DNA from 3 places in the Sporolactobacillus sp. PKPK-6 genome. Region 2 is predicted to be linked to each of the others. Evidence: predicted binding sites of a transcription regulator. Region 2 holds the regulator's gene; each other region holds the start of a gene.

Region 1 (6,586 bases), on a different contig from region 2:
ATTACTGCAACATTGATGTTGTTTGGATCATTATTACTTTTCGCTTGGACCACACTGAAAATTGTGAAGGGAAGAAAAGAGATCAGAACAAGTATCGTTACAATGATAATATCCCAGCGTTTGATCATTTTTAAGTAGCTGCTCACTGCTGATCCTCCCTTCTTGTAGCTTATTGGTTCAAATTATTTGTATTCGACGACTTAATGAGAGCGGGACTTTCGTTGTCGGCAGCATCGTTATAGATCGCCTGTTCTTTGCCATACCACCATCTGCTCAATGTCTTTTGCAGGAAAGGGACAACCCAATAATCAAATCCGACAGATCGGCCGGAACCATTCATTAATGCAATTGAAGCAGGCAGTGCCCACAAATTATCCCATCCGAGCATGGCACTTAGCGTAAACATAACAATGAATCCTGCGCTTGCTGCGCTGCTGATCCATGTAAACAAGCCGGCAAGTATTGCGAGACCAATGGCGAGCTCGATGAACACCATGCTTTTCTGCATGAATACGGCCACATCGGCGTTCGGGAGCATAAGCTTCATGATCCATTCAAACCAGAACGGCATCTTGCTCAGAATAGGTGTGGCATACTGGCTTGCTGTGTCGCCCGCACCGCTGCTTGCCGCTTGGCTCGCACCGGTTGTCGCTGTCTGCAGCCAATCAAACGGCATTTTCACAGATGATCCGACTAGCCAGGAATCCTTACCAAGTCCATTAAACAGCAGATGGAAATTCGACCAGTGTGACGTGACCTTGTTCCAAATACTTTCACCCCATATCTTGCCGAATGCTTCATTAAGCCAGAAACCGCCGACAAAAACGCGAAGAGGCAGACTCCAGAGTACATTGCCGTACCGCGTGGAAAAGTTACGGAGGATATTTCGTTTATCCTTCGTTTGGAAAAATTCATGCATAATGTAATGGAACATATAATGTGCACTGCGAAGGCCAAAGAAATAGTACAGGTTGACCATATGCTTCATTAAAATGGCAAGAAACCCGCTTAAATGCATGCTCCCTAGATGGGCAACTCCGTATCTGGCACCGATCGAAACCATCACACCATGGTAATTGCCTTTAAATGCCGATTTTTCGCCACCGCTAATTGCACATGCAATATTTTTAACTGCCGTTCCGGCTGTTTGCTCGGCCGCTTCGACAATTTGAGGTACGGGTTTTCCGCCGTCTTCATAATAGGAGAGATCACCAACGACGTAAACGTGATCCAAGTCCTCAGCTTCCATATATTTATTGACCGTCAAACGTCCGGCACGTGCCGATTTCATGCCGAAACTGCTTGCTTGGGAATTCGCTTTCACTCCTGCTGTCCAAATCAAGGTGTGCGTTGGAAGTTCATCTCCCGATTTTAGGACGATACGGTCTGCTTTAACTTCTACAATGGGCGAACTGGTCAAGATAGTAACGCCTTTTTTGCGCATATAATTTTCTGCCTTGCCTGCATCCTTTCGCTCAAGCATATTCAAAATTGTTGGAACCGCTTCCACTAAATACAAAGAAATATCGTTTTCTGCCAATTTATTGACCTTGGCAAGCCGCGTTTTCCATTCGATCAGTTCGCCGATCATTTCAACACCTGTAAAGCCTGAGCCACAGATAGCGAAGGTAAGCATTGCGCGCCGCTTATCGGGGTCATGTTCCGTTGCTGCTTTGCGAACAATGTGTTCAATATGTTCACGCAACTTCATTGCGTCTTCCCAAGACATAAGTGTAAAGCCATGCTCGCGTACCCCCGGCGTGCCGAAATCATTGGGCTCACCGCCCATACCGAGAATTAAATAATCATAGCTGTATGCAGCATGTTCAGTGGTCACTGTTTTATTCTCATGGTCGACGTTCTTGACCCGATCTGTGACTAGATTCACTTTTGTGTGTTTGAAGAGTTTGCGCAAATCGAATGTGATGGCTTCAGGTTCCACGCGATGCGCGGCAACCTCATGAAGTTCTGTCATCATCGTATGGTATGAGTGCTGATCAATCAAAGTAATGGTGACAGAAGCATCTTTCTTATACTTTTTTGCCAATTTTTTCGCAGCATGAACACCAGCGTATCCGGCCCCGATAATTACAATGTTCTTAATCCCCATTATTCTTCCCCCTTCGAAAAAACAAAATTAAAGCGCTATCAAAAAAATGAAATAATTTGTGAAATAAATAACAATCCATCTAAATTAAATAGTACACATTTCATATCTATGTGTCTAGGTATAGCAAATGAACAAGAAAACTTTTTATGAAAACGTTCACAATTTTGATGTAGCTAATGAATCATAGACATGGTAAGATGAAAGAGCAAGATAATGTGATGAATTTCACAAAATGTCGATTTAAGGGGGAAGTGTTAGCTATGCATATTAAAAAATTATTGTTACCGTTGGGGTTGTTAATCATCATGATGCTTGCTGCCTGCGGATCAAATGAAAACGCTACCAAATCAAACACAGAAAAAAAGGCTTCCGGGTCAAGTGAACCTGCAACCGCAAAATTAATTGCAGGAGCACCTTTGAAAGATGGGACTTATTCATTAAAAGAAAAGGAATTGGACAGTCACGGATGGAAAGCTACAATGTCTATAACAGTTAAAGACGGAAAAATTACTAAATCTGATTATAATTACGTAGATAAAGATGGAAAATTGAAGTCAGATAATGCAGCTTATGAAAAAGCGATGAAGGCGAAAAACGGAATTGGACCAAAGGAATACATCCCTAAGCTGAATAAAGCACTTGTTGCCAGTCAAGATGCACAGCAGGTTGAAGCCGTATCCGGTGCAACCGAATCATCTAATCATTTCATTAATTATGCGCAGCAATTGATTCAGGCAGCACAAAAAGGCGACACGACACCAATTGTCATTGATGCATATGCCAAGCTGAAGGATGGAACGTACAAGTTGGCAGAAAAAAATCTGGGCACTACCGGTTGGAAAACATTTATTGATATGACGGTTAAAGGCGGTAAGATCACAAAAGTTAATTATGATTTTCTGGACAAAAATGGAAAACTAAAATCAGAAAATGCCGCATATGAAAAGGCAATGAAAGCAAAATCCGGGGTTGGACCAAAAGAATATATTCCGGCACTCAGCAAATCGTTACTTGACAAACAAAATGCAGAAGAAGTGGATGTTGTCTCCGGCGCGACACACTCCAGTCATTCGTTCCGTATTTATGCGGCACAGCTGATTAACGCGGCTCAAAAGGGCGATACAACGCCAATCGAAGTCGATAATCTTGTTTTCCAAGAGAAATAATGAATGGAAGCAGTGCCATCAAAGGCTTTAGAGCGCGGAATTGCTCTAAAGCCTTTCTTACTCTAAGGAGCAGTTAACCATTGGGAAGGAATGAGTCCGATGAGGAAGATCGGTATTATGTTTATGGTCATCGTGTGCCTGCTGATTACGACAGGATGTGGGCATAAAGCGCAGCCTGTTAAGGCGGAGATTCTCAGCAGCCCATACAGCAGGACCGAATTTATAATGGGCACGGTAGTTACGGTGAAAATTTTTGATAAAGGGAAAGCAGATGTACTCAAGCCGGTTTTTAAACGGATCGAAGAGTTGGCGGACGCGACGACTGTTGAAGATAAGCATGATTCGTCTGAGATTGATCAGGTGAATGAAGAGGCAGGAATTAAGCCGGTTAAGGTATCTAATGACATTTACCGCATGATCAAGATTGGGAAGAAGTACAGCGGACGCTCAAATGGCGGTTTTGATCTGACCATTGGACCGCTCTCGAAGCTGTGGCATATCGGCTATTCCGATGCAAGAAAACCGAAGCAGAGCGAGATTGACCATGTGCTTCCGTTAATCGGATACAAACGAATGATCCTCAATGATTCAAAGCACACGATCTTTCTCAAAAATAAAGGCATGCGGTTGGACTTAGGCGCCATTGCTAAAGGTTTTATCACGGATGAAGTGGTAACTGTGTTGAAGAAATACCATGTTCAGTCTGCGATTGTTGACCTTGGCGGAAATATTTACGTACTGGGGAAGAATGCCTCAGATGAAAAGTGGAACGTTGGTATCCAGAATCCTTTTGAACCGCGCGGGGCGATTGTCGGGAAAATCGAGGAGTCCAATCAGTCCATTGTCACATCTGGAATCTATGAACGATTCATTAAGGTGAATGGTAAGACCTATCATCATTTGTTGAACCCATTTGACGGCTATCCATTTATGAATGACATTGCAGGGGTATCAGTAATTACAGATGCTTCGACTGACGGAGATGCGCTTTCCACCGTCCTGTTTGCGGGCGGGCTTAAAGGCGGAATGAGCGATGCGAAAAAATGGGGGATTAAGGCCGTATTTGTGACGCGCGATAAGAAAGTCTATATAACACCTAATCTAAAAAATAATTTTGTGCTGACGAATAAAGCTTTTAAACTTATAGAATAAAAAGGACTGTATTTTTTTCAGAAGGTGTCGAAGGGGTTAAATTGAAGAAGGGGTGAAAAAGATGTCGCTGGGCGCGTTCCTTAAACTCGTTGAAATTCAGACCAAATTAGCCAGTCTCTTTCCTTTTATTGTTGGCTGTCTCTTTGTTTCATACCGGTTCCATCTACTGGATCCAATCAACACAACGATTTTCTTTGCTTCCATGCTCTTTTTTGATATGACAGCAACGGCGATTAATAACTACATGGATTATCGAAAAGCAACGAGTGAGGAGTATCGCAGAAGAGAAAACATCATTGGACAGGAGCATATTTCGGAACCTTTGGTCGCGTTTACCATCGTCATCCTTTTGGCGATTGCGACGGTGCTGGGACTGGTACTTGTGGTACGTACTGATCTAATTGTTTTACTCGTAGGCATGGCTTGCTTTGGAATTGGCATCCTTTATTCGTTCGGACCAATTCCACTGTCACGAATGCCGATCGGTGAAATTTTTTCAGGGATCACGGAAGGGCTCGGTGTTTTATTTTTAACCGTTTATGTCAACGCAACGGACCAAGGCATTGTCAATTTGATTTGGGAAGGACGGACAATAACCGTGCAGGCCGATCTGCTCCTGCTCTTTGAAATCGTGCTCGTCTCGCTGCCGTGCATGTTCACCATAGCGAATATCATGCTGGCGAATAACATTTGCGATCTGGATGATGACATTAAGAATCATCGCTTTACGCTGCCCTATTACATTGGCAAACGTTACGCAATTTGGCTTTTTAATGGACTCTATGCTGCGACCTTTGCTGCAATTGTTGTCTGTGTCCTGTTTAAAATACTGCCGATGATTATGCTGCTTGCACTGCTGGCCATCATTCCTGTATCTAAACAGGTGAAACAGTTCAATCAAATTCAAGTCAAATCGAAAACCTTTGTGGTTGCTGTGAAAAATCTGGTGCTTGTGAATGGAACCGTTGCGTTATTACTGTTCGTTGCCGTTGTCTTGTGAAAAGAGGGTATGTCCGATGAACGAGCAAATAATCCAAGTTAAAGATCTGACATTTAAATATGAACCTGCAAAAAACAATACATTATCTTCTGTTTCCTTTGCCGTTAATAAAGGTGAATGGCTGTCTGTTATCGGTAATAATGGTGCGGGTAAGTCTACCTTGGCATTGCTGCTGATTGGGCTGTTGAAACCACAGAGCGGATCCGTTTTCGTATGCGGTATGCCCTTGAATGAGGAAACAAAGTGGACGATTCGTCGTCATGCAGGTATTGTTTTTCAAAATCCTGATAATCAATTCATCGGAGCAACCGTGCAGGATGATGTTGCATTCGGCATGGAAAACCTCAACATGCCGGTTGAAGACATGCGGCAGCGTGTAACAGAAGCCTTGGAGCTCGTCGGTATGCTGGAGCATCGTGAGGCAGATCCCTCCCGTTTATCTGGTGGTCAGAAACAGCGCGTCGCGATTGCCGGTGTGCTTGCCCTTCATCCTGATCTGCTTATTTTGGACGAAGCCTTTGTTATGCTGGATCCTCGAAGCAGGAGAGAGCTATTGGCAACTTTAAAACAGTTGAGGGCTGAACAAGGATTAACCATTTTGTCCATCACCCATGACATGAATGAGGCAGCAGCAAGTGACCGTATCCTTGTGTTGAAAAACGGCAGCGTGGCGAACAGTGGATTGCCTGCGGATATTTTTAGCGAGGAAATGGACGTAGAGGCACCGTTCAGCGAACGATTGCGGCGTCTGCTTATGAGCAAAGAGCGACGCACTCCGGAATCCTATCTGACGGAAAGTGAATGGATCCAATGGCTATGCAAATAAGACTGAATCAAGTGAGCGCAGATTATCAGCTTGGCCCGGTGCACAGCCCTCGTGTTCTTCAGGACGTCAGCCTGCAAATAGCTCCGGGAACGTTTACGGCAGTCGTTGGTCCTACTGGAGCCGGTAAGTCGAGTCTGCTAAAAGTGCTGAACGGATTGCTGCTTCCAAAATCCGGTTGGGCAGAGGTTGGTGACATTAAGATTGACAGTAAAACGAGCAAAAAAGCGTTGAAAGCAGTCCGGAAGCATATCGGGATGGTGTTCCAATTTCCTGAATCGCAGCTGTTCGCTGAAACTGTGGAACAAGACATCAGCTTCGGTCCGCTGAACTTC
Region 2 (6,586 bases):
TGTGCCGTGGTCAAGACAGGCATTCGAAAATGAGATCAGCAGCAATCATTTTGCTGCTTATTTCGTTGCCGAGCTTGCCGGGAAGATCATTGGTTATTGTGGAGTCTGGGTCATCGTTGACGAAGCGCATATAACTAATTTAGCGGTACTTGAAGGTTATCGTGGATTCAAGGTGGGCGAATCGCTGCTGCGCCAGGTTATTCTCTATGCGGTATCCCAGCAGGCACGTTCCATGAGTCTTGAGGTACGTGTCAGCAATGAGATTGCACAGAATTTGTATCGTAAGGTCGGATTTAAAAACGGCGGTATCCGTAAAAACTATTATTCAAACAATGGGGAAGATGCGCTAGTCATGTGGGTGAGACTATGAAAATAGATATGAATCAAAAGACATTAATTTTGGGAATTGAAACGAGCTGCGATGAAACGGCAGCTGCCGTTGTCGAGAACGGTACGATCATCCGCTCAAGCGCGGTTGCCTCACAAATTGATATCCACCGACGTTTCGGCGGTGTTGTTCCTGAGGTGGCATCCCGTCATCATGTGGATCAGATCACGGTTATTTGTGAGGAAGCGATGGATAAGTCCGGAGTATCCTGGGGCGACCTGGATGCGATTGCGGTGACCCAGGGGCCGGGATTAATCGGTGCACTGCTCGTAGGTGTGAACGGTGCAAAGGCACTGGCATATGCGCATTGTCTGCCTCTTGTCCCGGTTCATCATATAACCGGGCATATTTACGCCAATCGTTTTGTTCGTGAACTCGAATTTCCGCTGATTGCACTGGTTGTTTCAGGCGGACACACCGAGCTCGTTCACATGAAGGAACACGGCTCGTATGAAGTCATTGGTACAACACGAGACGATGCCGCAGGCGAAGCGTTTGACAAGGTTGCGCGAACGCTCGGGCTACCCTATCCCGGCGGACCGGAAATTGACCGTTTGGCTAAGGCAGGCAAGCCGGTCATTGATTTTCCGAGGGCATGGCTGGAGGAAGGTTCGCTGGATTTCAGCTTCAGCGGATTGAAATCTGCAGTCATCAATTATGTCCACAACGAGCAGCAGCGTGGTCATGACTTGAATTCCGCCAACATTGCGGCCAGCTTTCAAGCCAGTGTCAGTGATGTACTCGTTAAGAAAACACTGATCGCAGCGGAACGGGTTCATGCGAAACAAATTCTTGTTGCAGGCGGTGTTTCTGCGAACAGTGCAGTTAGAACTGAAATGGAACAGGCCGCACGTACTCGGGGAATTCCTCTGATTATTCCACCGCTGAAGCTGTGTACAGACAATGCAGCAATGATTGCAGCATCCGGAACAATCGGGTTTCTGAAAGGGACGCGCGCCGACCTGTCACTGAATGGGAAAGCAAACCTGGCGATTGAAGACTTTTAACTAAACAGTAACCCAAAAGCGGAGATGAACTAAACTCCTGAAATTGGGCAATGAAGATCCAACATTGAGGGTTCACATCAAGAGCAGAGAGAGATTCCTGCTCTTTTTTTATTTTTTTATTTCGTGCAGGTTGAGCAGATCACAAAAATTTGAAATACGAATGCCTGTTGATTGTTCGTGGATAAATCCAAAAAAATAGCTTATGCACAGGTGGATAAGTTGTTTTGAAAATAGCAATCAGGGAGTTATACACAATGGTTGTGCATAACTCCCTGATTTAACTGAATAAATTGGGGATAACCACATATGTTTGTGGATATGTCCTCTTCTTAGTGTGGATAACATCATTATCAATCTAATTCGTCTAATTCGAGCTGAGCGGATTCCCAGTCTTCCATCATCTTAGCGACTTTCGCTTCATCCTGTTCGATTTGCGTCTGAGTTTCTCTTGACTTTTTTGAGTCGCTGAAGACTTCCGGATCGAGCAGTGCTTGTTGATTGTGCTCAATTTGTTCTTCCAGCTTGCTAATATCAGTCTCTGCTTGTTCGATAAAACGTGCAAGCTGACGTTTTTTCTTTTTCAATTCCTTTTCTTTTAAAAATTGTTCCTTTCCGTCCCCGATCACAGGCTCATTTTTTTGTGCGGCTGTCGTCTGTGCCTCCAGCTCTGCAATCTGTTCCTGTTCCAATTTCTTGTCGACATAATAATCATAATCGCCGAGATACTCGGTAATTCCTTCGCGCGACAGTTCGAAAATGCGATCGGCAATGTTATTGATAAAATAACGGTCGTGAGAAACGAACAGAATCGTTCCCGGATAGTCAATTAGGGCTCCTTCGAGGACCTCTTTGCTGTCCAAGTCAAGATGGTTGGTTGGTTCATCGAGGATCAGCAGATTGTCATGGCGCATCATCAGCTTGGCCAGCATGAGACGTGCCTTCTCACCACCGCTTAATTGGGAAACCATCTTTGACACATCATCACCGGAAAACAGGAAGCCGCCGAGCACGGTCCGAATATCGCCTTCAGGCTTTAACGGATAATCGTCCCATAATTCATTAAGTACGGTTTTCGTTGGATTGAGGCTCTTTTGTTCCTGATCATAATAACCGATGCTGACATGGCTGCCGAGACGCACCTCACCTGAACGGAGCGTTGTGCCGCCGTCAATCGCTTTAAGCAGCGTTGATTTGCCGATCCCATTCGGGCCGACTAATGCAACGCGATCTCCTCGGCTGATCTGAAAGCTGAGATCAGATATCATGGGTTTCTGATCGTCGTAGCCGACATCAAGATGAGAAACCGCGAGCACATCACGACCGCTTTGCTGTTCAATATCGAAGGTAAAGGTAGCCGATTTGGCGTCGCCCATTGGACGATCCATAAGATCCATTTTTTCTAATTGTTTGCGTCGGCTTTGCGCTCGTTTTGTCGTCGAAGCACGTACAATATTTTTCTGAACAAAATCCTTCAGTTTTGCTACCTCTTTTTGCTGCTTATCATAGGCTTTCAGTTCACTTTCAAATTCTGCCGCGCGCACTTCCAGATAACGCGAATAGTTCCCTGTGTATTTGCGCACTTTATGTCTGGTAATTTCATAGACCTTTGTCGCAATTTTATCGAGAAAATATCGGTCGTGAGAGACGACAAGCACACTGCCGTTGTAGCGCTGCAAGTAACCTTCCAGCCATGATAGCGTTTCAATGTCCAAGTGGTTGGTTGGTTCGTCAAGAATCAGCAGATCCGGCTTGATGAGCAGGAGCTTGCCGAGCGCAAGCTGAGTCTTTTGCCCACCGGATAAATTGCTTACTGGCGTCTCATCGGGAAAGCCACCGAAATTCAAGCCGTTCAGCACGCTGCGTGTTTCTGCCTGGTAAGTGAAACCGCCTTTTTCGCGGAAGTCTGCTTGCATTGCATCGTAAGTCTTCAGCAGCTGATCGTAATCTTTAGGATTAGCAAAGCTGCCGGGATCCGCCATCTGTTCTTCCATCTTACGCATTCTCTTCTCAAGTGCGATAAGGGGCCCGAACACAGACAGCAATTCATCATAGATTCCGCGCGTCGAGTCGAGTGTGGCATTCTGCGGCAGGTAGCCCATTGTACGGTCTTTTGGCATGATGATCTCACCGCTGTCCGCACTCATTTCTCCGGCAATAATTTTAAGCAGCGTTGATTTGCCAGCGCCGTTACGGCCAACCAGCGCAACGCGTTCTCCAAGCTGTACTTCTATGGAGATATTAGATAAAACAAGATCAGTTACAAAGGATTTACTGATCTCATTGGTTTGTAAGAGCAACACAGATTTTCACCTCAGAAAGATTAGGAATAGCGGTCGATTTTCCGGAAGCAGGATGTTTGCTTCGGAATCTGTACACATAATAAGATAGATATGTTCATTGTAGCCTACTCGTAAATTATTCGGCAACTGCGGAGGCATGCAATGTTGGATTAAGACAAATTCGATCATGATTGTGAAATAAATAACAAAAATAATGATGATTATAGTATAGTTGAACTAGAGACACAGATAAATGATGGCAACACGATCTGTTTTGTAAAATTGGGGGGGAAGACCCGGTCATGGCGAACCAAAATGTACCTCAGGCGACTGCCGAGCGGCTGCCGCTGTACTATCGAACACTGCAGGGCTTGGTTGCAGTAGGAAAAACGCGTATTTCATCTTCGGAATTCGGAGATCTTGTGCAAATCGATTCAACAACGATTCGCAAGGATTTTTCTTATTTCGGTGCGCTCGGAAGAAAAGGATACGGCTACGATACGCAGCATCTGATGGATTTTCTAAGGAAAACACTTTATCAAGATGAATTGTCAAAAGTGGTCCTGATTGGTGTCGGACATTTGGGCACTGCACTGCTCAATCACAACTTTCAAAAGAATAACAATACCAAGATCGTGAAGGCCTATGACATTGATCCTTCGCTTGTCGGTACGGAAGTCAGCGGTACGGAAATTTATGCAATGGATACGTTGGCAACCGACGACAATAGTGACATAACAGCCGCTATTTTAACTGTTCCAGCTGCACACGCGCAGGAAGCAGCGGAAATGGCGCTTGCATCAGGCATTCACGGATTTTTAAATTTTTCTCCGACGACCTTGTCTCTGCCGGCAAACGCTTATGTCCGTCATGTGGATATGACGGTTGAACTTCAGGCGCTGATTTATTTTCTTAATCATTCGATGGAAGAAAGGAATTCTAAATGATTAAGTGGTAAAATACAGGTGCATAGCATTAACTGGTTAAGAATCAACGCATGCGCGGACAGTGAGCAGTTCGTTCGCGCTTATGCGGTTTAAAAATAAGGTGGAATGCAGGAATGATTCAATTAAAATCACAAAATGAAATTGCTGAAATGAAAAGATCCGGTCAGCTGCTTGCTCGAGCGCATCAGCATATTAAAAAAATGATTCGTCCCGGCGTGACGACCTGGGAAATCGAAGAGTTTGTAAATGAATTTCTTGAAAAGCACGGCGCGATTCCTGAAGAAAAGGGATTTCAGGGCTATAAGTATGCGACCTGCGCTTCAGTTAACGATGAAATCTGCCATGGCTTTCCGAATAAAAAGCCTCTGAAAAATGGAGATATCGTCACGATCGACATGGTCGTTAATCTGAACGGCGCGATGTCGGATTCAGCGTGGAGCTATGCAGTCGGTGAAATTTCTGATGAGGCGAAGCATTTGCTGAAGACAACGGAAGAATCGCTTTATGAAGGTATTAAACAAGCGGTTGTCGGAAACCGGCTCGGCGATGTCGGCTACGCTATTCAAAAATATGCCGAGGATCGCGGACTCAGCGTTGTTCGTGAATTTGTCGGCCACGGTATCGGACCGACAATGCACGAAGATCCGCCGGTTGCACACTATGGCCGCCCTGGTCGCGGTCTTCGCCTTAGAGAAGGCATGACGATTACGATTGAACCGATGTTGAACATTGGTGACTGGCGTTCAAAGGTTGATGATAACGGTTGGACGGCACGCACGATCGACGGTTCATTGTCCGCACAGTACGAACACACATTGGCGATCACGAAAAACGGTCCGGAAATTCTGACCGCACTTGATGAAGAATAAAGAGTACGGGATAGAAGAAGCGGAGCCCCAATTAACGGGCCCCGCTGTTTTTATACAAAAAAACGTTTAATAGATCAAAGAAAGGACTTGGCCTCCCAAATTTTTTCAACCGCTCTTTTACATAAACCAGTGAATCCAGCTGGTTGTATTCGGAATGTGCACACTCAAGCTGAGTAGAACAACAGTGGCATTCATGGCTGCATGCATGAACATGGTCACCCAAATGCGACCGGTCTTGTGATAGGCATAGCAAAGAAAGAAGCCAATCACAACATAAATAAGCAGATGCGAAAAATCAAAATGGCCGGCAGCAAAGATTAGGGAACTGATCAACGCGGCAAAAAAGAAGCCAATGCCCTTTTTCAAACTTCCGAAAAGAATCTTGCGGAAAACAATTTCTTCAAGCATCGGTCCGATGATGCTGACTGCGAATATAAACAAAGGCGCCTTGCGGGTCATCTGGACGACATCCTGAGTATGCTGCGAGCTGATCGGCTGACCTAATATGAGGCTGTTGATCAGTGCTGTCGCAATCTGAAGAACGAACAGGATGAACACACCGCAAATTGCCCAAGCGATCGACTCGCCGATAGAAGCAACCGGACCGCGTGCCAACCTACGCTCGGGTATTAGCAGCAGTGAGACAATAATTAAGGTTAAGAAAAAGACGGCTGCGTATGCATCACCGGAGGACGATCCACCTTTCGGAAATCCGGGAATCAGCGGAGATATAAAGCAGATAAGATAAACAAGAACGATCAGGATATACCGTAAAACCAAAGTCAGACACCTCATATCTATTTGTATAATTTAGGATTATTTGTGAAAAGCTGAAAGCATTCTAGAAGGTTATTGCTTGTTTTGTCTATTTTAACATAGCGGATTTTCTTTATCCTTTAATAACTATTTGAACCATTTTTATGGTTACATATATTTTCGAGTAAAAACTTGCAAATCTATTGGGAATTGATTATTATATTAAATGGATTAGCACTCAGGCGAACTGAGTGCTAACAAAGGTACTTAACTTAACATTTTTAAGGAGGGTATTTCAACATGTTAAAGCCATTGGGTGATCGTATTGTGATCGAACCAC
Region 3 (6,586 bases), on a different contig from region 2:
GAGATTATATTGATCACTCACAATTCGTGCAAAGCGCTGAGGAAATAACCGACTTTGGTATTCCTGAACAAAACAAAACGGTTTTATTTAGACTTCTAGACTACTTAGTGAAGAACAAATAAATTTAAAAAGAGCTGATCGTTTCGTGACCGTATTTTCTAAAGAATGAGGGATCAAAGATACAGCAAATGTTCCCGGTTGTACATCATCAACTGTCACGCTCGTACCATTGATGGCAATTGAGCCTTGTGGAACAAATCATTAAATTTGATAGGTCTTCTCTTTAGCTTTTTCAATACTCATGTGCATTACGGATTGCGCATGATCGTGCATAATCTTGACTTTCAATAGTTTCGGCAAGAGACATAATCCATTGACTATTTGACCATAAAAAAACCTCCTAAAGTTGAATTTGTTCGTTCACCTTAGGAGGTTCATTCACTTTCTTCACTTGTTCCACGCAATAAATCCGAAACAGGTGTGTTCAACCCCTGTAGAATCGGGACTATTGCTTCAGATTTACTTAATGCTAATAAACATATTCATTAAAATTGATCAATGAGCAACTGTCTTAGTTCATCCAGTCCCGGTTGACGCGGATTGGCCGGTGTGCATTGGTCGTTATAGATCAAGTCAACCAATTTATCAAGTGCATCGTCAAACTGTTTCTGCGTCACACCATTGGCCGACAGTTTCGGCACAACATCCAAAGCTTTCATTAAAGCTGCTACCTTATCACAGAAGGCTTCAACCAGTTCTGCATCGCTCGTTCCTTGCATGCCCAATGAACGTGCAATGTCGGCATAGTCTTTTTGACCGCGATATACTTCGTAACGAGGGAACGGCGTCCGTTTTACTCTGCCGGAGACACCATTGAAACGAATGACATGCTGCATTGCGATTGAAATGGCCAAACCATGCGGTAATCCAAATTCCCCACCGGTTTTATGCGCAAGCGAGTGATTGATTCCAAGGAAGGCATTGGCAAACGCCATACCACCCAAAGTAGCCGCATAATGCATTTTTTCGCGTGCCTGCTCACCCGAGAGTGTCGGGTTCTTAGGATCATACTTATAGGATTCTTCCAGGTTCTCAAAGACAAGCTTAATTGCCTGCAGTGACCACGGACGTGTAAATTCAGATGCCATAACTGAAACATAAGCTTCCAAAGCGTGAGACAGTGTATCCAGTCCGGACAGCGCAACGGTTCTTTTCGGAACGGTCATGACAAATTCCGGATCGACGATGGCAATTTGCGGTGTCAGTTCATAATCGGTCAATGGGTATTTAACATGTGTGTTATCGTCTGTGATTACCGCGTACGGCGTTACCTCAGACCCTGTTCCGGATGTTGTCGGGATGGCAACCAACTGGGTCTGCGTTTGATGATGGAATTTAACGATTCGTTTGCGGATATCAATGAATTTCTGTTGCAAACGCGTGAACAACTCACTGACTTTTTCATAGCTGTCTAAGAATCCGGGTTCTTGTTCCAGTGAGTACTCATAGATAAAGCGGGCAATTTTAGACGCATCTAGCGCAGATCCACCGCCGATCGCAATGACTGTATCCGGTTGGAACTCGCTCATTTGTTTTGCGATTTCGATCGTCTGCCCCAGTGTTGGGTCAGGTCGAACGGTCCCATAGATCGACGTTTTTACCACATTATCTCGAATTTCCAACTGTTCATAAACCTTGTCAACGAAACCGAATTTAACCATTCCCGGATCCGCAACAATAAATGCCCGTGAAACTTTTTCAATGTCCTGGAGATAAGAAATTGCATTTTTTTCATAATATATTTTTTCCGGTAAACGAACCCATTGCGGACGATTACGACGTTTTGCGACGGTTTTGATATTCAATAAGTCTTCAGTTGATAAGTTATGCGACAATGAATTTTTCCCCCATGATCCTGTTCCTAAAGTCAAGCTTGCACGCAGTGCATCTGTGTAAATATCGCCAATGCCTCCGATTGAATCCGGTTGATTCACTAGAATTCGAGCGGCCTTAGTCTTTTCGCCGTACTCATTGATAAACGGATCTGCCTGTGAGCCGATTTGAATCGCTGCATTGTGTCCTGCTCCTTGGTAATCCAAAAGAGCTGCAATAATTTGAACACCTTGATCACGATCCTTAGCTTTATAAACAGACAGCAACGGAGACAGCTTCTCAGAGGAGAGTTTTTCGCCAATGTTCTTCGGGTCAAGCTCAAACAACATAACATCCTTGCCCTCCGGAAGAATGACACCTGCCTGTTCCGCAATCCATCGAGCAGGTCTGCCGGCAACCGGTCCGTTTACACCATGGTTGTCATTGAAAACGAAATCAGCTATTTTTTGATAATCTTTCTTAGGAACAAGGTAGGCGCCTTTTTCCAGCATTCTGTTCATCCATTGATCATAGATTGGTGCTTCAACAACCACTGAGTTTTCAGTAGCGCAGATCATTCCGTTGTCAAATCGTTTCGACAGCAGCAAATCTTCGACTGCCCGGTCAAGATGCGCTGTGTGGTCAACAAATATTGCCCCGTTACCGGCACCGACACCCATGGACGGATTACCTGATTGCAATGCCGCATTAACCATCCCCGGACCTCCGGTTGCTAATATAGAAGCGATTTTGGTATTGCGAATTAGAGCTGTTGTATTGTTAAGCGACGGTTTTTCAATCCATTGAATAACATCTTTAGGCGCGCCGGCGGCTACGGCTGCATCATATACGATTTTGGCTGCATGAGCAGAACATTTTTGCGCCTGCGGATGAAAGGCAAAAACGATTGCATTGCGTGTTTTCAATGCCAGTAATGATTTGAACATCGTCGTTGAGGTAGGATTAGTCGTTGGCACAATCCCCGCCAATACCCCCAATGGCGCTGCGATTTGAACTTCGCCGGCAACTTTATTCTCATGAATCACACCGACTGTTTTGTCATTCTTGATTGTATTGTAAACATTTTCAGTTGCAAAACGATTTTTCGTATCCTTATCTTCAACAACGCCGCGTCCGGTTTCATCAACTGCTTCATGTGCAAGCAACAAAGCTGCTTCTGATCCTGCCAGAGCTGCTGCAGCAACAATCTTATCAACCTGTGCCTGTGTGAACTTGGAATATGCTTTTTCTGCTTCCAAGGCTTTATCGACCAATCCGGATGTATAGTTTTTCGCTTCTTCCATCAAAGCTTTTTTTTCATCATCAGACAAAACCTTATTCACTTTAGGTTTTACTAATTTTTCCATTTTAAAAACTCCTTTTTTTCTATTTTTATTTTAGAAAACTTGCCGATTGGCAAGCCTTGGCGCAGACAGAGGCTTAGTTGCACTTACACTCGTTTCCTTGAATTTTTAATTTTTTTATACATTCTTACCAGTGTAAAATTACCCCTACATAGTAGCCTTTTTACTAATTAAATAAGTTCTATTTTTGTGATTTTTTTCACACAAACTACAATAATCTACAACCTGATTTATCACCCTGATTTTTCCCTCAGATGCATTGGGGCTAATCTGAACGTGTCGCAAGCGATCATTAGTTCTTCGTTAGTGGGAATGACTAACGCTTTAATTGGTGAATCCGTTTTGCTTATCAATAATTCCTGTCCGTTTATCTGATTCGCTTTTTCCTCGCAAAATACACCCATAAATTCAAGACCATGTAGGACCTCCCGACGAATCATCGAACTATGCTCACCGATTCCCCCCGTAAAAATAATTGCATCCACTCCTGACATTTTTACTGTATAGGACCCGATGTATTTTTGAATGCGTTCAACAAAAATTCGAATGGCTAGTTTTGCCCGATGGTTGCCTTGCTCGGCCTCTTTTTCTATGTCACGCAGATCGCTCGAAACACCCGAAATGCCGAGCATGCCACTTTTTTTATTCAGTATAGTCACGACTTCGGACGCATTCATATCGGTTTTATCCATGATATATGGGATCAGAGCCGGATCGATATCCCCAGATCGAGTCCCCATTGTTATGCCGGCCAATGGCGTAAAACCCATAGATGTATCGACAGATTTACCACCTTTTATCGCTGTGATGCTTGCCCCATTACCCAGATGGCAGGAGATCAGTTTTAAAGTCTCAATCGGCCGTTTTAATAATCTGGCCGCACGGGCAGCCACATATTTATGACTCGTTCCGTGAAATCCGTATTTACGCATGGCAAAATCCTGGTAATAATTATAGGGTAAACTATATAAATAGGTTTCTTCACTCATTGACTGGTGAAAAGCCGTATCAAACACGACAACTTCCGGTACACCTGGTAGAACCTTGCAGAACACTTTGATTCCAATGAGATTAGCAGAGTTATGCAGCGGTGCGAGATCCGAGAGATTTTCAATTTTCCTAATAACGTCGTCCGTCACCAATGCAGAATCGGAAAAAAATTCACCACCATGAACGACACGATGACCAATCCCCTTGATCATATCCAACGACTGAATGATTTTGTAGGAAACCAGTCGCCTCAATAGCAAACGAACAGCCGTTTCGTGATTAGGAATCAAATTGATTTTCTGAATTTTTTCCCCCTTTACGATGATGGTAAAGATCGAACGGGACAAACCAATGCGTTCAATAGAACCCTTCGTCACTAATTTCTCTGCAGGCATATCCAACAGTTGAAATTTGAGTGACGAACTGCCCGCATTGATCGCCAAAATCAAAGACATCTCATTCACCTCCTGTACTACTAAACTTATGATTTGAGAAATGATCCATGCAACCAATAAAAACACGAATGAACCGTGCGTCAGTATCTGTCGCTTTGGCCTAGTGATTTTATGGAAATAATTGTTCATGATCCCATCCATCGTTTGAAATGATTAAGTCATCGTACCTGCTCCTTTCTGGCATTTCATTTTTTAAAGCAGTACTATTTGTGAATATTTTCACATAAATCCCATTAAAAACGCTCTGTACAAAGACTACAAAAGCCAAAAAGCCTTTTGCTTATTATGGTTGCTGAACACTTCCCTTATTTGCAACTGTTTTTACAACCCTGTTGTAACCGTTAACAATTTACAAATTGAATATAGCACATAATGCACTGTGTGTAAACGTTTTCGCCAAAGAATATTTTAAATTATAAATTTTTAAGTGAAATTTTTTTGTGCGTCTAAAAAAGTGAGAACAGAATTGTAGTTTCATTGCTTTTACTGTTTTTCTTGATCGTTTTTGACCCAGCATATGTATTTTCACCCTATGTAAGCACTAACATCAACTCCTTTTTATTGTTTTAGTCGTTTGCAAGTGACTTGCGTTGGAGTTAATAATGAAAGAAACGACAAAAGGAGTGAAAGAGATGGGTATCAATTTCAGTCATTGTGAGGCGCATTGGTCTTACGGGCTCTTTCATCAATTCAGGGAAATGCTTGCTTCTGAAATCGGCATGAATTTAAATCAAATGGAGGGTTTCGGCGGAACGACCCCATTCGCTGATTTCAATGATCCAATCATTCCATTGCTTGACCATTCAGACTGCGACGGATGCCTGTCTGTGGAAGAATGTCAACGCGTAGCTCCGCGATTAAAAGAGCTGACCGCTCATTGGCCGGAAGTAAACTTTAAACAGGAAATTCGTTCACTCATCGGCGGCATGGAACGATCTGTACAAGAGAACCAGCCGCTGTACTTTTGCTGATTACATTCTGACGAAAATGAGTTCAATTATCATTTAGATTCAAGCCTCTCCTCCACATCCAATCCCTTCCCCAAAGGAGCATGATCGAGTGACTGATCACGACCGCCTTTTCAAAGAATTGCTGCATAACTTTTTACGGTTTAAAAAGAACCGAACAAACTGTGTGCTCATTATTCATGTCGAAGCCCAAAATACGCATCAAGAGCACTTCCCGCAACGCATGTTCACCTATTTTTCAATGATTTATCTAAAATTCAGAAAACCTGTTTTACCGATTGCCATTTTCAGCTATGATGGAGTTAGAGATGAACCCAATGAATTCGTCATCAAGACACCATTCCTTGATGCCATGACGTTTCGTTTTTTTAAGATGGAATTAAAAAGGATGAACTGGCGCACATTTATGCACAGCAACAATCCTGTCAGTGCCGCTTTGATGAGTAAAATGAATTATAAAAACAAAGAACGTGTCGCTGTTCGACTCTCCTTTCTCAGACAGATGGCCCGTTTGCAACTTGATGAAGCACGCAGCAGTATGATTAACGGATTTTTTGAGACCTATTTAAATCTGAATGAAAATGAGGTGGATCAACTCATGAAGGAAGTTCATGCATTGCCTAAAGATGAGCAAGAACAAGTAATCAAATGGCCGAATTCATTCTATGATCGTGGGGTTAGGAAAGGTAAGGCATTGGGTAAGGCTCTGGGCAAGGTAGAAGGCAAAACTGAGGGAAGGGCTGAAGCGCAAAAAGAGATGGCGCTGCGCATGCTTCAAAAACAAATGAATCCACGCACTATCTCCGAATTGACTGGATTATCTGTAGATAACATTCTCGGACTAAAGGAAACTATGGAATGATGTCCTACTTTTCACTATAATTTCTGATCCTAGATTGCGAAATCCAAGTTGAAAATGAGGCGGATCAACTTATGA

Evidence for each region. Region 2 encodes Rex, which represses fermentation and respiration genes when NADH is low (regulators of the CRP and FNR family bind a similar motif). Its sites were predicted from a motif close to TTGTGAAATATTTCACAA; they were not measured.
Region 1: pplA (extracellular electron transfer flavoprotein PplA) is a predicted target of Rex. The motif match lies at 2,324-2,341, and genes of this name have one in related genera.
Region 3: adhE (bifunctional acetaldehyde-CoA/alcohol dehydrogenase) is a predicted target of Rex. The motif match lies at 3,424-3,441, and genes of this name have one in related genera.

What each region holds. Positions count from the first base shown of each region.
Region 1 is NZ_JBWXPA010000002.1:787,078-793,663, reverse strand. It holds gene AC1MBV_RS14645 (NusG domain II-containing protein) at 1-146, opposite strand, end outside; gene AC1MBV_RS14640 (FAD-dependent oxidoreductase) at 170-2,110, opposite strand; gene pplA (extracellular electron transfer flavoprotein PplA) at 2,371-3,276, shown strand; gene AC1MBV_RS14630 (FAD:protein FMN transferase) at 3,376-4,428, shown strand; gene menA (1,4-dihydroxy-2-naphthoate polyprenyltransferase) at 4,490-5,428, shown strand; gene AC1MBV_RS14620 (energy-coupling factor transporter ATPase) at 5,445-6,254, shown strand; gene AC1MBV_RS14615 (energy-coupling factor transporter ATPase) at 6,239-6,586, shown strand, end outside.
Region 2 is NZ_JBWXPA010000003.1:64,884-71,469, reverse strand. It holds gene rimI (ribosomal protein S18-alanine N-acetyltransferase) at 1-370, shown strand, start outside; gene tsaD (tRNA (adenosine(37)-N6)-threonylcarbamoyltransferase complex transferase subunit TsaD) at 367-1,395, shown strand; gene AC1MBV_RS16370 (ABC-F family ATP-binding cassette domain-containing protein) at 1,746-3,695, opposite strand; gene AC1MBV_RS16365 (redox-sensing transcriptional repressor Rex) at 3,977-4,621, shown strand; gene map (type I methionyl aminopeptidase) at 4,735-5,490, shown strand; gene AC1MBV_RS16355 (CPBP family intramembrane glutamic endopeptidase) at 5,608-6,270, opposite strand; gene groES (co-chaperone GroES) at 6,547-6,586, shown strand, end outside.
Region 3 is NZ_JBWXPA010000002.1:1,034,819-1,041,404, forward strand. It holds gene AC1MBV_RS15875 (type 1 glutamine amidotransferase) at 1-122, shown strand, start outside; partial or broken gene AC1MBV_RS15880 (hypothetical protein) at 88-243, opposite strand; gene adhE (bifunctional acetaldehyde-CoA/alcohol dehydrogenase) at 546-3,239, opposite strand; gene AC1MBV_RS15890 (acetate/propionate family kinase) at 3,470-4,681, opposite strand; gene AC1MBV_RS15895 (hypothetical protein) at 5,284-5,652, shown strand; gene AC1MBV_RS15900 (Rpn family recombination-promoting nuclease/putative transposase) at 5,741-6,511, shown strand; gene AC1MBV_RS15905 (hypothetical protein) at 6,583-6,586, shown strand, end outside.